DNA from 2 places in the Streptomyces sp. AB3(2024) genome. Region 2 is predicted to be linked to the other one. Evidence: predicted binding sites of a transcription regulator. Region 2 holds the regulator's gene; the other holds the start of a gene.
The links. Region 2 encodes HrcA, which represses chaperone genes, less so after heat shock. Its sites were predicted from a motif close to TTNGCACTCNGNNNNNCNGAGTGCNAA; they were not measured.

Region 1: the regulator HrcA is predicted to act here: its motif matches at 2,439-2,465, upstream of groES (co-chaperone GroES).

What each region holds. Positions count from the first base shown of each region.
Region 1 is NZ_JBGWAB010000120.1:17,301-24,614, forward strand. Features, by position in the region: gene groL (chaperonin GroEL) at 228-1,850, opposite strand; gene groES (co-chaperone GroES) at 1,987-2,295, opposite strand; gene ACEPPI_RS32450 (DUF6234 family protein) at 2,597-3,031, shown strand; gene ACEPPI_RS32455 (response regulator transcription factor) at 3,059-3,739, shown strand; gene ACEPPI_RS32460 (sensor histidine kinase) at 3,732-5,099, shown strand; gene ACEPPI_RS32465 (LCP family protein) at 5,234-6,457, shown strand; gene ACEPPI_RS32470 (FtsW/RodA/SpoVE family cell cycle protein) at 6,445-7,314, shown strand, end outside.
Region 2 is NZ_JBGWAB010000003.1:126,817-134,130, forward strand. Features, by position in the region: gene ACEPPI_RS02310 (nitronate monooxygenase) at 1-734, opposite strand, end outside; gene dnaJ (molecular chaperone DnaJ) at 880-2,016, opposite strand; gene hrcA (heat-inducible transcriptional repressor HrcA) at 2,017-3,033, opposite strand; gene ACEPPI_RS02325 (MBL fold metallo-hydrolase) at 3,245-3,976, shown strand; gene ACEPPI_RS02330 (DUF3097 domain-containing protein) at 4,005-4,814, shown strand; gene ACEPPI_RS02335 (Uma2 family endonuclease) at 4,792-5,379, opposite strand; gene hemW (radical SAM family heme chaperone HemW) at 5,483-6,715, opposite strand; gene ACEPPI_RS02345 (long-chain fatty acid--CoA ligase) at 6,772-7,314, opposite strand, start outside.

The DNA of each region.
Region 1 (7,314 bases), on a different contig from region 2:
ACCCGGATGCGCGGACGTTCGGATGCCCGGACGTTCCGGCGTTCGGATGCCCCGATGCGCGGGAGGCGCGGGAGGCGCGGGAGGCGCGGGAGGCGCGGGAGGCGCGGGAGGCGCGGGAGGCGCGGGAGGCGCGGGAGGCGTCGACGGCACGGAAACGCAAGAGGCCCTGGTCACCCCCGCTCGGCAGCGGTGACCAGGGCCTTCTCACGCGTCAGACGGCGTCAGCCTCAGTGGCTGTGACCGTGACCGTGGCCGGCGTCGGCCTCTTCCTCGGCCGGCTTCTCGACGACCAGGGTCTCGGTCGTGAGCAGCAGGGAGGCGATGGACGCGGCGTTCTCCAGCGCGGAGCGGGTGACCTTGACCGGGTCGATGACGCCGGCCTTGACCAGGTCGCCGTACTCGCCGGTGGCGGCGTTGAAGCCCTGGCCCTTGTCGAGCTCGGCGACCTTGGAGGTGATGACGTAACCCTCCAGGCCGGCGTTCTCGGCGATCCAGCGCAGCGGCTCGACCGCGGCGCGGCGCACGACGGAGACGCCGGTGCCCTCGTCGCCGGTCAGGCCGAGGTTCCCTTCGAGGATCTTGACGGCGTGGACGAGCGCGGAGCCACCGCCGGAGACGATGCCCTCCTCGACCGCGGCACGGGTCGCCGAGATGGCGTCCTCAAGGCGGTGCTTCTTCTCCTTGAGCTCCACCTCGGTGGCGGCGCCGACCTTGATGACGCAGACGCCGCCGGCGAGCTTCGCCAGGCGCTCCTGCAGCTTCTCGCGGTCCCAGTCGGAGTCCGTGGACTCGATCTCGGCCTTGATCTGGTTGACGCGGCCCGCGACGTCAGCGGAGTTGCCGCCACCGTCGACGATGGTCGTGTCGTCCTTGGAGATGGTCACGCGGCGCGCGGAACCGAGGACGTCCAGACCGGCCTGGTCGAGCTTGAGGCCGACCTCCTCGGCGATGACGGTGGCACCGGTGAGGGTGGCCATGTCCTGCAGCATCGCCTTGCGGCGGTCGCCGAAGCCGGGGGCCTTGACGGCGACCGCGTTGAAGGTGCCGCGGATCTTGTTGACGACGAGGGTGGAGAGCGCCTCGCCCTCGACGTCCTCGGCGATGATCAGCAGCGGGCGGGAGCCGCCGGCCTGGATGACCTTCTCCAGCAGCGGCAGGAGGTCCTGGATCGAGGAGACCTTGCCCTGGTTGATCAGGATGTACGGGTCGTCGAGGACGGCCTCCATACGCTCCTGGTCGGTCACCATGTACGGGGAGAGGTAGCCCTTGTCGAAGGCCATGCCCTCGGTGAACTCCAGCTCCAGGCCGAAGGCGTTGGACTCCTCGACGGTGATGACACCGTCCTTGCCGACCTTGTCCATCGCCTCGGCGATGAGCTCGCCGACCTGCTGGTCCTGCGCGGAGAGCGCGGCCACGGCGGCGATGTCGGACTTGTCCTCGATCGGGCGGGCGGTCGCGAGGAGCTCCTCGGACACGGCCTTGACCGCGGCGTCGATGCCCTTCTTCAGGGCGGCCGGGGAGGCGCCGGCGGCGACGTTGCGCAGACCCTCGCGGACCAGCGCCTGGGCCAGCACGGTGGCGGTGGTGGTGCCGTCACCCGCGATGTCGTTGGTCTTGGTCGCCACCTCCTTCACGAGCTGGGCGCCCAGGTTCTCGTACGGGTCGTCCAGCTCGACCTCGCGGGCGATGGTGACACCGTCGTTGGTGATGGTGGGGGCGCCGAACTTCTTGTCGATGACGACGTTGCGGCCCTTGGGGCCGATCGTCACCTTGACCGTGTCGGCAAGCTTGTTGACACCGCGCTCAAGGGCGCGACGGGCGTCCTCGTCAAACTTAAGAATCTTCGGCATGGGAGCGGTCAGCCCTCTCGTTGCGATCCCCGGCCGCTCACCGCGACCGCCTGGCTAGAACGAACTACGCCCCTCGCCGCCCGGCATCAGCAGGGGTGACCAGGGGCGTAGCTCAAGGCAAAACTGGTGAAGCGAATTACTTCTCGACGATCGCGAGCACGTCGCGGGCCGAGAGGACGAGGTACTCCTCGCCGTTGTACTTCACTTCGGTGCCGCCGTACTTGGAGTACAGGACGACGTCGCCGACGCTGACGTCCAGCGGGAGACGCTGGCCGTCCTCGAAGCGGCCCGGGCCCACGGCAAGGACGACGCCCTCCTGGGGCTTCTCCTTCGCGGTGTCCGGGATGACCAGGCCGGAGGCCGTGGTCTGCTCGGCGTCGAGCGGCTGGACCACGATGCGGTCCTCAAGCGGCTTGATGGCAACCTTGGAGCTGGTGGTCGTCACGATCCGACCTCCCCCTTCGGAGATCCGGGGTTAACTGTCTGAGGTGGCGACCAGGTCGATCCGTCGTCGCGGGTGCCGGATCTGCCTGTCGCTGTGTTGGCACTCACCAGGGGCGAGTGCCAGACGCGAGACTATTCCGGCGATTAGCACTCGGTCAAGCGGAGTGCCAATCCAGCTCGCGCGGCGTCGTCATCCGGCCGCCCCTTGGCCGAGAACCCGAAGGCACGTACGACGTACCCGTGGGTACGCCTGGGTATCCGTACTCAGGCGGCGGCACCGGCCCGCGGACGAGACTGCCCCCATGACGAGACCGACGCACGGCGAACGCGCACGCACCGGATCCGACTGGGCCGCGGACATCACGACCGCCCTGCTGCTGACCCTGCTGGAGGCCGCGGCCATCGCCGTCGGCCTCTACCTGGCGGTCGTCGCCACCTGGGACGCCCAGGGCACCGGGGGCGACGACAGTACGGTCCTGGTCCTGCTGCTCGGCGGACTCGTCCTGGCCGCCGTGGCCGCCGGGGTCGTCTCGGGCCGCGCCTTCCGCCGCCGCGCGCCCGTCACCGGATGCGTCCAGGCACTGGTGTGCGCGGCCCTGCTCGCGGGCACCGCGGGCGTGGCCTACCAGTCCCGCGACCGGCTGCGGTCCGATCCGTCCGCGCCCGCGTCCCCGTACCGGGGCACGTACGGCCAGTGTTTCAGCGGCGGCGACGACCACGAGTGTCCGGCCGGTTGACGCGGCCGGTGTGTGAGAGTGGAAGCCGTGCGCATCCTCGTGGTCGAAGACGAAGAGAACCTGGCCGAGTCCCTCCGCCAGGGCCTGTCCGCCGACGGCCACCGCGTGGAGGTCGCCCACGACGGCCACCGGGGCCTGGAACTGGCCCTCACCGGCGGCCCGTACGACGCCGTGCTCCTGGACCTGATGCTCCCCGGCCTCGGCGGCGCCGAGATCTGCGCCCGGATGCGCGCCCACGGCGTCCCCACCCCCGTCCTGATGCTGACCGCCAAGGACGGCGAGCACGACGAGGCCGAGGGCCTCGACGCGGGCGCCGACGACTACCTCACCAAACCCTTCTCCTTCGTCGTCCTCGGCGCCCGGCTGCGCGCCCTCGCCCGCCGCGCCGCCGCCCCCGAACCCACCGTGCTGCGCGCCGGAGACCTGGTCCTCGACCCGCAGGACCGCCGCTGCCGCCGCGGCGCGCACGACATCGAACTCACCGCGCGCGAGCTCGGCGTCCTCGCCTGCCTGATGGAACGCCCCGGCCGGGCCGTCGCCAAACAGGACATCCTCGACGAGGTCTGGGACGCCCCCCACGACATCGACCCGAACATCGTCGAGGTCTACGTCTCCTCCCTGCGCAAGAAGATCGACGCCCCCTTCGGCCGCCGCTCCATCCTCACCGTCCACGGCACCGGCTACCGGATGGCCCCCGACGGTGGTTAGCAGCGTCCGCGCGCGGGCCGCCCTGGGAGCCGCCCTCGCGATGGCAGCCGTCCTGGCCGGCGGCGGACTGTGGCTGTACACCCTCATGCGCGCCAACCTCCTCGACAACACCACCGGCCGCACCGAGCTCGCCGCGCGCAAGGTCGCCGCCCAGCTCGACACCCGCAGCCGCCCGCCCGGCGGGCGGCTGCCCGCGCCGGAGAGCGGCGTGGACCTGGTCCTCGTACGGGACGCGGCCGGGCGGACGGTCGCCACCAGCGGGGGCCCGCAGGACGTCCCCGGCCTCGCCGCCCTGCGCCCCGCGCCGGGCCAGGACTCCCGCTCCGTCGTGCTCGCCCCCGCGAGCCCCGGCGCGGAACGGCGGGTGGCCGTCGTCGTCCAGGCCCCCGGCACCGGCGGCGGTCCGCACACCCCCTACACCGTCTACGCGATGACCGTGCTCAGCGACGTCGACGACGCCACCCGCGCCATCGCCCTCGGGCTGCTCGCCGGCGCGCCCCCGCTGATCGCCTTCGCGGCGGCCCTGGCCTGGTGGGTCACCGGGCAGGCGCTACGGCCCGTCACCGCGATCCGTACGGAACTCGCCGCCGTCACCGCCAGCGAGCTGGACCGGCGCGTCCCCGACCCGGGCGGCGCCGACGAGATCGCCCGGCTGGCCCGGACCGTCAACGACACCCTCGACCGGCTGGAACGCTCCGACGCCCGCCAGCGCCAGTTCACCGCCGACGCCTCGCACGAGCTGCGCAACCCCCTGGCCGCCGTCCGCGCCCGGCTGGAAGTCGCCCTCGCCCGGCCGCGTCCCGACCGGGAGTCGGTGGCCGCCGCGCTGGCCGACACCGAACGGCTCCAGCGGATCGCCGCCGACCTGCTGCTGCTGGCCCGCCTCGACGGCGGACCCGCGCCGCGCCCCGAGCCCGTCGACCTCGCGCTGCTCGCCGCCGAGGACGCGGCCCGGCGGCCCGCGCCCCGGGTGCCGGTGCGGCTGACCACGCCCGCGCCCGTACCGGCGTACGGGGATCCGGCGCGGCTGGAGCGGGCCCTGGCCAACCTGGTGGACAACGCCCTGCGGTACGCCCGCTCCGGGGTCCTGGTCCGGGCCGTCGCCGAGGACGGCTGGGCGGTGCTGGAGGTCACGGACGACGGTCCGGGCATTCCGGAGGCGGACCGGGACCGGGTCTTCGAGCGGTTCGTACGCCTCGACGCGGACCGGGGGCGGGCCGGCGGCGGGACCGGGCTGGGCCTGGCCATCGCCCGGGAGATCGCGCGGGCCCACGGAGGCGACGTCCGCGCGCTGCCGGCCCGGGAGGGGGCCAGGGGCGCCCGGCTGGAGCTGCGCGTGCCCACGCGGCGCCCCGGCTGAAAACCGCTGCCGGGCGCGGCACGCCCGGGGCGGGGCGGGATGCCGGGGCGGGATGCCGGGACGGAGTGCCGGGACGGAGTGCCGGGGCGGGCGCTCAGGATTCCTTCAGCGGCCCTGCATCAGCATCGACAGCCATGAGCGCGCATCGAAGGAAGACCAGCCGCCGCCGGCCCCGGCCCCGGCGGATCGGGCGCACGCTGCTGATCACGGGCTGCGCGCTGACGGTGATGGCGGGCGGCACGGCCTGGTACCTCTACCGGGACCTCGCGTCGAGCATCGGCAGCTCCAAGGCGCTGGAGGGTGCCGAGAAATCGGCGCACGGGGACGTGAACATCCTGCTCATAGGCCTGGACAGCCGCCGCGACCAGAACGGCGACCCCCTGCCCGAGGCGGTCCTCGACCAGCTGCACGCGGGCAGTTCCGACATCGGCGGCTACAACGCCAACACCATGATCCTGCTGCACGTGCCGGGGGACGGCGGCCGGGCGAAGGCCTTCTCGATACCGCGGGACGACTTCGTGGACATCTCCGGCGTGCCCGGCCACGGGAAGGACAAGATCAAGAAGGCGTACGGGCTGGCGAAGGCCGCGAAGGAGGACCAGCTGTCGGCGCAGGGGGTGAACGACCGGCGGAAGCTGGAGCAGGAGGGGCGCGAGGCGGGCCGCCGGGCCCAGATCGACACGGTGCGCAGCTTCCTGGGCGTCCCGGTCGACCACTTCGCCGAGCTGAACCTGGCCGGTTTCTACCACCTGGCCGACGCGCTGGGCGGCGTACCGGTGTGCCTGAAGAAGCCGGTGAAGGACAAGTACTCGGGCGCCGACTTCCCGGCGGGCCGCCAGACCCTCAACGGCAAGGAGTCCCTGGCCTTCGTACGGCAGCGGCACGGGCTGGAGATGGGCGACCTGGACCGGACGAAGCGGCAGCAGGCGTTCCTGGCGGGCGCGACGCAGAAGCTGAACTCGGCCGGAACCTTCACGGACCCGGCGAAGCTGATCAAGCTGATCGATACCGCGAAACAGGACGTCGTGACGGACGCGGGCTGGGATCTGCTGGCCTTCGTGAAGCAGGCGAAGAACCTGTCCGGGGGAAAAGTGCAATTTACGACACTCCCCGTGGAGGGGTTCGGAAGGAACCATGGGGAGGACATCAACGTCGTAGATGATATGAAGATAAAGCGCCTCATTGCAGAGCAGATCGGTCCCCAGGCCACTGCGACCCCGCATGCACCGGGCGCCGCCTCCTCACCCTCTTCCCCGCCCTCACCCTCCTCCTCTTCCGATGCATCACCGCCGGCACCCCCTTCCCCCGGGGAACAGCCCGACACCATCGACGGCGGCGGCATACCGTGCGTGGACTGAGGCCCCAGACGGTGTCGGGTGCGCGCCGCCGCACCGAGGCACTGCTCCTGCTCCTCGTCATCGGCATCGCCGTCTTCGGCCACGTGAGCGCCGGACTGGCGATGAACGGGGAGCTGCCGCAACAGCTCGTCGGCTTCGTCATCAGCCTGACGCTGCTCTCCCTGGTGGGACACCTGGGCATCCGCCGGTTCGCGCCGTACGCCGACCCGCTGATCTTCCCGCTCGCCATGCTGCTGACCGGGCTCGGCCTGGTGCTGATCCACCGCCTCGACCAGGGGTACATCGAGCGGTACGGCTCCGACGCGAACGCGCCGGGCCAGCTGATGTGGACGGTGGTCGGGGTCGCCACCTGCATCCTGGTGGTGGCGCTGCTGCGCGACCACCGGCTGCTCCAGCGGTTCATCTACATCACGATGGCCGTCGCACTGGTACTGCTGATCGCACCGGCGTTCTTCGGCGCGGACACGTACGGCGCGAAACGCTGGATCATCCTCTTCGGCTTCTCGCTCCAGCCCGGCGAGTTCGTGAAGATCATGATCGCGATCTTCTTCGCGGGCTACCTGGTCATCCACCGGGATTCCCTGGCCCTGACGGGCCGGAAGTTCCTGGGCATGCGACTGCCCCCGATGCGGCAGCTCGGCCCGATCGTCACGGTGTGGGTCCTGTCCATGCTCGTCCTCGTCTTCGAGCGCGACCTGGGCACCTCGCTGATCTTCTTCGGCGTCTTCGTGGTGATGCTCTACGTGGCCACCGAGCGCACCAGCTGGATCGTGTGCGGTCTGTTCATGGCGGCGGTGGGCGCCTTCGCGGTGGGGGCGACCGAGCCGCACGTGAAGGCCCGCGTGGCGGCGTGGCTC
Region 2 (7,314 bases):
ACCAGGAAGGCCGTGCCGAGCTGCGCCGCCTCCGCGCCCGCCGCGAGCACCGCCGCGATCTGTGCCCCGCGCATCAGCCCGCCCGAGGCGGTGATCGGGAGGGCCACGGCCTCGCGCACCTGCGCCACCAGGGCGAGCAGGCCGACGCCCGCCGTGCCGTCGGTCTGCGGGTCGTCGCGGAAGGTGCCCTGGTGTCCGCCGGCCTCGACCCCCTGGACGCACAGGGCGTCGGCGCCCGCCTCCTGGGCGGCGCGGGCCTCGTCGACGGAGGTCACGGTGACGACGGTGTGCGTACCGGCGGCGCGCAGGCGCGCGATCACGGTGGGCGCTGGACAGCCGTAGGTGAAGGAGACGACCGGGACCGGGTCCTCCAGCAGGATCGCCAGCTTGGCCTCGTAGCCGTCGTCGCAGGTGCCGATGATGTCCTCTTCGGCGAGCGAGACCTCGTACCAGCTCGCCTCGCCTGCCAGCTGGCCGCGGTAGGCCTCGACGGCGGCCGGGTCGACGTATCCGGTCTGCGGCAGGAAGAGGTTCACTCCGAAGGGCCGTCGGGTGAGCCCGCGGAGCTGCTTGATCTCCTGGTACATGCCGTCGGCGGTCTTGTAGCCGCCGGCGAGGAAACCGAGCCCGCCGGCCTCGCACACGGCGGCGGCAAGCGGCGGACAGGAGGCGCCGCCCGCCATGGGAGCCTGCACGATCGGGTACCGGGGGAGACCGTTCGGTGCGGAGGACATGGACTGCATCGTGCCACGTCCGGCGCACCGGACCGAATCACGGCAATTCGCCTGGCATAGTCCACTTCCCTCCCGCCGCGGGGAAAACGCGGAGCCCGGTCCGGGGCGTCCCCGGACCGGGCTCCTGCGTGCTGTCGCGGGCCGGTCAGCGGCCGTTGAACGCGTCCTTCAGGCGGCTGAACAGCCCCTGCTGACCGGGAGCGAACTGGCCCATCGGGCGCTCCTCGCCGCGCAGCTTCGCGAGCTGGCGCAGCAGGTCCTCCTGCTGGGGGTCCAGCTTGCCGGGGGTGGTGACCTCGACGTGGACGATCAGGTCGCCGCGCCCGCCGCCGCGCAGGTGCGTGACGCCCCGCCCGTGCAGCGGGATCGCCTGGCCGGACTGGGTGCCGGGCCGGATGTCGATCTCCTCCATGCCGTCCAGCGTCTCCAGCGGGCACTTGGTGCCCAGGGACGCCGCCGTCATGGGGATGGTGACCGTGCAGTGCAGGTCGTCCCCGCGCCGCTGGAAGGTCGGGTGCGGCAGCTCGTGGATCTCCACGTACAGGTCGCCGGCGGGGCCGCCGCCGGGGCCGACCTCGCCCTCGCCCGCGAGCTGGATCCGGGTGCCGTTCTCGACACCGGCGGGGATCTTGACCGTCAGGCTGCGGCGGGAGCGGACCCGGCCGTCGCCCGCGCACTCGGGGCACGGGGTCGGGACCACGGTGCCGAAGCCCTGGCACTGCGGGCAGGGCCGCGAGGTCATGACCTGGCCCAGGAAGGACCGGGTGACCTGCGAGACCTCACCGCGGCCGCGGCACATGTCACAGGTCTGCGCGGAGGTGCCGGGGGCGGCGCCCTCGCCCGAGCAGGTGGTGCAGACGACGGCCGTGTCGACCTGGATGTCCTTGGTCGTGCCGAAGGCGGCCTCGTCCAGTTCCAGGTCCAGACGGATCATGGCGTCCTGGCCGCGGCGGGTCCGCGAGCGCGGGCCGCGCTGCTGGGACTGGCCGAAGAAGGCGTCCATGATGTCCGAGAAGTTGCCGAAGCCACCCGCGCCGAAGCCGCCCGCGCCGCCGCCGCCCGAGGAGGACAGCGGGTCGCCGCCGAGGTCGTAGACCTGCTTCTTCTGCGGGTCCGAGAGGACCTCGTAGGCGGCGTTGATCTCCTTGAAGCGCTCTTGCGTCTTGGGATCGGGATTGACGTCCGGGTGCAGCTCGCGCGCGAGCCTCCGGAAAGCCTTCTTGATCTCGTCCTGGGATGCGTCGCGGCGCACGCCGAGTACGGCGTAGTAGTCCGTGGCCACTTACGACTCCGCCAGGATCTGTCCGACGTAACGTGCCACTGCGCGTACCGCTCCCATCGTTCCGGGGTAGTCCATGCGGGTCGGTCCGACCACGCCGAGTTTGGCGACTGCTTCGCCGCCCGAACCGTAGCCGACGGACACGACCGACGTGGAGTTGAGTCCCTCGTAGGCGTTCTCGTGCCCGATCCGTACGGCCATCCCCGACTCCCCCGCCTCGCCCAGCAGCTTGAGGAGCACGACGTGCTCCTCAAGCGCTTCGAGCACCGGCCTGATCGTCAAGGGAAAATCATGTCCGAAGCGAGTGAGGTTGGCGGTGCCGCCGATCATCAGCCGCTCCTCCGCCTCCTCGGCCAGCGTTTCGAGAAGGGTCGCCAGGACGGCCTTGACGGTCGCCCGGTCGTCGATCTCGAACGACTCCGGAAGGTCCTGCACGAGCTGCGGCACGTCGGTGAACCGACGGCCGACGACCCGGCTGTTCAGCCTCGCCCGCAGGTCGGCGAGGGAGGTCTCGCCGAAGGGCGTCTGGGTGTCGACGAGCCGCTGCTCGACCCGCCCGGTGTCCGTGATCAGTACGAGCATCAGCCGGGCCGGGGCCAGCGACAGCAGCTCTACGTGCCGGACGGTGGAGCGGGTCAGCGAGGGGTACTGGACGACGGCGACCTGCCGGGTGAGCTGCGCGAGCAGCCGCACCGTGCGGCCGACCACGTCGTCGAGGTCGACGGCGCCGTCGAGGAAGTTCTGGATGGCCCGCCGCTCGGGCGTCGACAGCGGCTTGACCCCCGCCAGCTTGTCGACGAAGAGGCGGTAGCCCTTGTCGGTGGGGATCCGGCCGGCGCTGGTGTGGGGCTGCGCGATGTAGCCCTCCTCCTCCAGCACGGCCATGTCGTTGCGCACGGTGGCGGGCGAGACGCCGAGGCGGTGGCGCTCGGTGAGGGCCTTGGAACCGACCGGCTCCTCCGTCCCGACGTAGTCCTGGACGATGGCGCGCAGCACTTCGAGCCTGCGTTCACTGAGCATCGCGCACACCTCCGGATGCGGTCGGTCGTCGGTCGGTCATGGGTCGGTCGTGGGGTTCCGCCGGCGGCGGGCCGGCCGTCGCCGGTCCGCCGGAGCTTCCCCCGGGCCCTGGTTGGCACTCCGAGCGCCCGAGTGCCAGAGATCCCCCGGTCAGTGTACGGCCGGGTGGTACACCGGGGGCAAGGGCGGCCCGCCAGGGTAGCGTCGCCCCATGGACGTACGTTGGGAAGAGGCGGGCTGGGAACGGCTGACCGGGCGGACCGGCCGGCGGCGGCTCCCGGTGTGGGACTGCACGGTGGGACTGGTGGTGGGGGACGAGTCGGTACTCCTGATCGACCCCGGATCCTGCGTGCGCGAGGGTGCGCTGGTGCGGGCCGAGGCGGAGCGGCTGACGGGCCGGCGCGTGACCCATATCGCATTCACACACGGACATTTCGACCACGTGCTGGGCGGCCCGGCCTTCGAGGGCGCCCGGTTCTACGGGGCGGTCGGCCTCGACCGGCTACTGGCGACCCCCGGCGGCCGTGAGGAGCTGCGCGTGAGCGCGGTCCGCCAGGGCGTGGACGAGGCGGAGGCGGCCGGGGCGGCGGGCCTGCTGCGGGCGCCGGAGCACCTGGTGTCGGGCGAGTGGACGCTGGAGCTGGGCGGCGTACAGGTACTGCTGGCCAACGTCGGGCCCGCGCACTCGCAGCACGACCTGACGGTCCTGGTGCCGGGCGAGCGGGAGGTGGTGTTCTGCGGGGACCTGGTGGAGGAGTCGGGCGAGCCCCAGGCCGGCTCGGACGCGGTGCCCGGGCAGTGGCCCGCCGCCCTGGACCGCCTGCTCGCGCTGGGCGGGGACGACGCGCTGTACGTGCCGGGTCACGGAGCGGTGGTCGGGGCAGGCTTCGTGCGTGCGCAACGCGACACACTGGCGGACCTGTTCGGCGTGTCGCGGACCTGACGGCGGCGGCTCTCCTAGTGTCGGCCGGATGCGCGAGTACTCCCCCGACCTGACCCCGCAGTGGAAGCGTGCCAAGGCCGTGCCGGAGGTGGCCGCGGACCCCGATCTGGTGGTCGAGGTGGCGGGCACCGACTTCTGCGGCGCGGTGGTGGCGTGCGAGGCGGGCACGGTGACCCTGGAGGACCGCTTCGGCAAGCGCCGGGCCTTCCCCCTGGAGCCGCGCGGCTTCGTGCTGGACGGCGCCGTGGTGACCCTGACCCGTCCGTCGCGGGCGCCCGCCGCGCCCGCCCGTACGGCCTCGGGATCGCTGGCCGTCCCGGGGGCGCGGGCCCGGGTGGCGCGCGCCGGGCGGATCTACGTGGAGGGCCGTCACGACGCCGAGCTGGTGGAGCGGGTCTGGGGTGACGACCTGCGCATCGAGGGCGTGGTGGTGGAGTACCTGGAGGGCGTCGACGACCTCGCGGCCGTCGTGGAGGAGTTCGCCCCGGGGCCCGACGCCCGTCTCGGCGTGCTGGTGGACCACCTGGTGGCGGGCTCGAAGGAGTCGCGGATCGCGGCATCGGTGACCTCCCCGGACGTGCTGGTGGTGGGTCACCCGTACGTGGACGTCTGGCAGGCGGTGAAGCCGTCCGCGCTGGGCATCCGGGCGTGGCCCGAGGTGCCGCGCGGCCAGGACTGGAAGACGGGCGTCTGCCGGGCCCTGGGCTGGCCGGAGAACACCGGGGCCGCCTGGCAGCACATCCTGTCCCGCGTCTCGTCCTACCGGGACCTGGAGCCGACCCTGCTGGGGCGGGTGGAGGAGCTGATCGACTTCGTCACGGCCTGCGATGCCGCTTGAATTTCGGGAGTGTTCCGAACTCGCCGGTCTCCAGCTTGATGCCCAGAACGGTCAACGGGACGGGCTCGCCGAACCTCGCCCTGCGTTCGACCTTGTAGTCGGCGTCCTCCCCCGCCCCGGCCGGCTCGGTGAGCAGCAGGCATTCGGCCTCGAACGGATCGATGATCAGGTAGGCGGGAACCCGACCGGCCGCGTACATCGAACGCTTGATGCCGTAGTCCGTGTCCGCACTGTTCTTGGACACCACCTCGACCAGCATCGTGACGGCGGGGGCTGGGATGAGACGCCCGGGACCCGGTTCGCTGCCGTTCTCCAGCACCACCAGATCGGGCTGCGGTTCGCTGGTCTCACCCGGAATCGCGATGTCCTGCGTCTGGAGCCGTTCCCACCGCTCCCGGGGGATCTGATCCAGTACGGACAGCACGATCCGGTTGTGCACCCGGTCGGGCCCGGCCATCATCACGATGTCCCCCCTGAGGAGCTCCGCTTTGAAACCCTCGGGAACATCGAGTTCCTCGAAGGCCCGGGCGACATCCGTCATGAGCCGGTCATCCACAGCGGTCATCTCCGTGGTCCTCCGCGTCTCGCCGCCGTTGCTTGCGGCAGCAGCCTAGGAACAGGGTAGGCAGCCTCGTTCGCTTCCCGCGCGGATTCACTCCGCCGAGCGATCAGTCCACCAGGTCCCGCACCACCGCGTCGGCCAGCAGCCGCCCGCGCAGGGTCAGTACCGCGCGCCCGGCCCCGTACGGGCCGGCTTCCAACAGGCCGTCGGCCAGCGCCTTCGCGGCGGCTACCAGGCCCGCCGGGGCCAGCAGGGACAGCGGGACGCCGTCGACGAGGCGCAGCTCCAGCAGGATCCGCTCCACGCGCCGGTCCTCCGCGGACAACAGCTCGCGCCCCGCGCCGGGGGAACGACCCTCCGCGAGGGCCGCCGCGTAGGCGCCGGGGTGCTTCACGTTCCACCACCGCACCCCGCCGACGTGCGAGTGGGCGCCCGGGCCCGCGCCCCACCAGTCGGCCCCTCGCCAGTACAGCTCGTTGTGCAGGCAGCGGCCGGCTTCGGTCGTGGCCCAGTTCGACACCTCGTACCAGGAGTACCCGGCCTCCGCCATGACGGAGTCCGCGATCAGGTACCGGTCGGCGTGGACGTCGTCGTCGGTCATCGGGACCTCGCCGCGGCGGATCCGGCGGGCCAGCTGCGTGCCCTCCTCGACGATCAGGGCGTAGGCGCTGACGTGGTCGGGTCCCGCGCCGATGGCCGCGGCCAGGGAGTCGCGCCAGTCCTGGTCCGTCTCCCCCGGCGTGCCGTAGATCAGGTCCAGGTTGACGTGCTCGAAGCCCGCCGCGCGGGCCTCCGCGACGCAGGCCTCGGGGCGGCCGGGGGTGTGGGTGCGGTCGAGCACCTTCAGGACGTGCTGCTTCGCGCTCTGCATGCCGAAGGAGATCCGGTTGAAGCCGCCCTCGCGGAGCTCCGTGAGGTACCGCGGGTCCACGGACTCCGGGTTGGCCTCGGTGGTGACCTCGGCATCCTCGGCCAGCCCGAACTCGTCGCGGATCGCCGCGAGCATGCGGACGAGGTCCCGGGCGGGCAGCAGCGTGGGCGTGCCGCCGCCGACGAAGACGGTCCGTACGGCCCGGGGGTCGTCCCCGAGCACCTTGCGGGCCAGACGGACCTCGTCGATCAGGGTGTCGGCGTAGTTCTCCCGGGAGGCGAGCACCCCGCCGGTCCCCCGCAGCTCGGTGGCCGTGTAGGTGTTGAAGTCGCAGTACCCGCAGCGCGTGGCGCAGTACGGGACGTGCAGGTAGAACCCGAGTGGCCGGTCCCCGGCACCCGCCAGGGCGTGCGACGGCAGCGAGCCGTCTTCGGGCATGGGTTCACCGTCGGGCAGTGCGGAAGGCATGGGCCCATTGTCCCGCACTGCCCCAAGGTCGTTTCCCGCGTCGGGCCGGGCGCCGGTCAGGCCTCCCGGGAGCCCGCGTACATCTCGTCGATGAGGTGCTTGAACTCACGCTCGACGACCGGGCGCTTCAGCTTGAGGCTGGGCGTCAGGTCGCCGTGCTCGACGTCCAGGTCGCGCGGGAGGATCCGGAACTTCTTGATCGTCTGCCAGCGCTGGAGGCCCTCGTTCAGGGTCTGGACGTAGGTCTCGATCAGGCGGTCGGTCTCCGGCGCGGCCAGGACCTGGGCGTACGTCTTGCCCTCCAGGCCGTTCTCGGCGGCCCAGCCGAGGATCGCCGGCTCGTCGAGGGCGATCAGGGCCGAGCAGAAGTTCCGGTCGGCGCCGTGCACGACGATGGTCGACACGTACGGGCAGATCGCCTTGAAGTGGCCCTCGATCTCCGCCGGGGCGACGTACTTGCCGCCCGAGGTCTTGATCAGGTCCTTCTTGCGGTCGGTGATGCGCAGGTACCCGTCGGGGGACAGCTCGCCGATGTCGCCGGTGTGCAGCCAGCCGTCGCTCTCCAGCACCTCGGCGGTCTTGTCGGGCTGCCCGTGGTA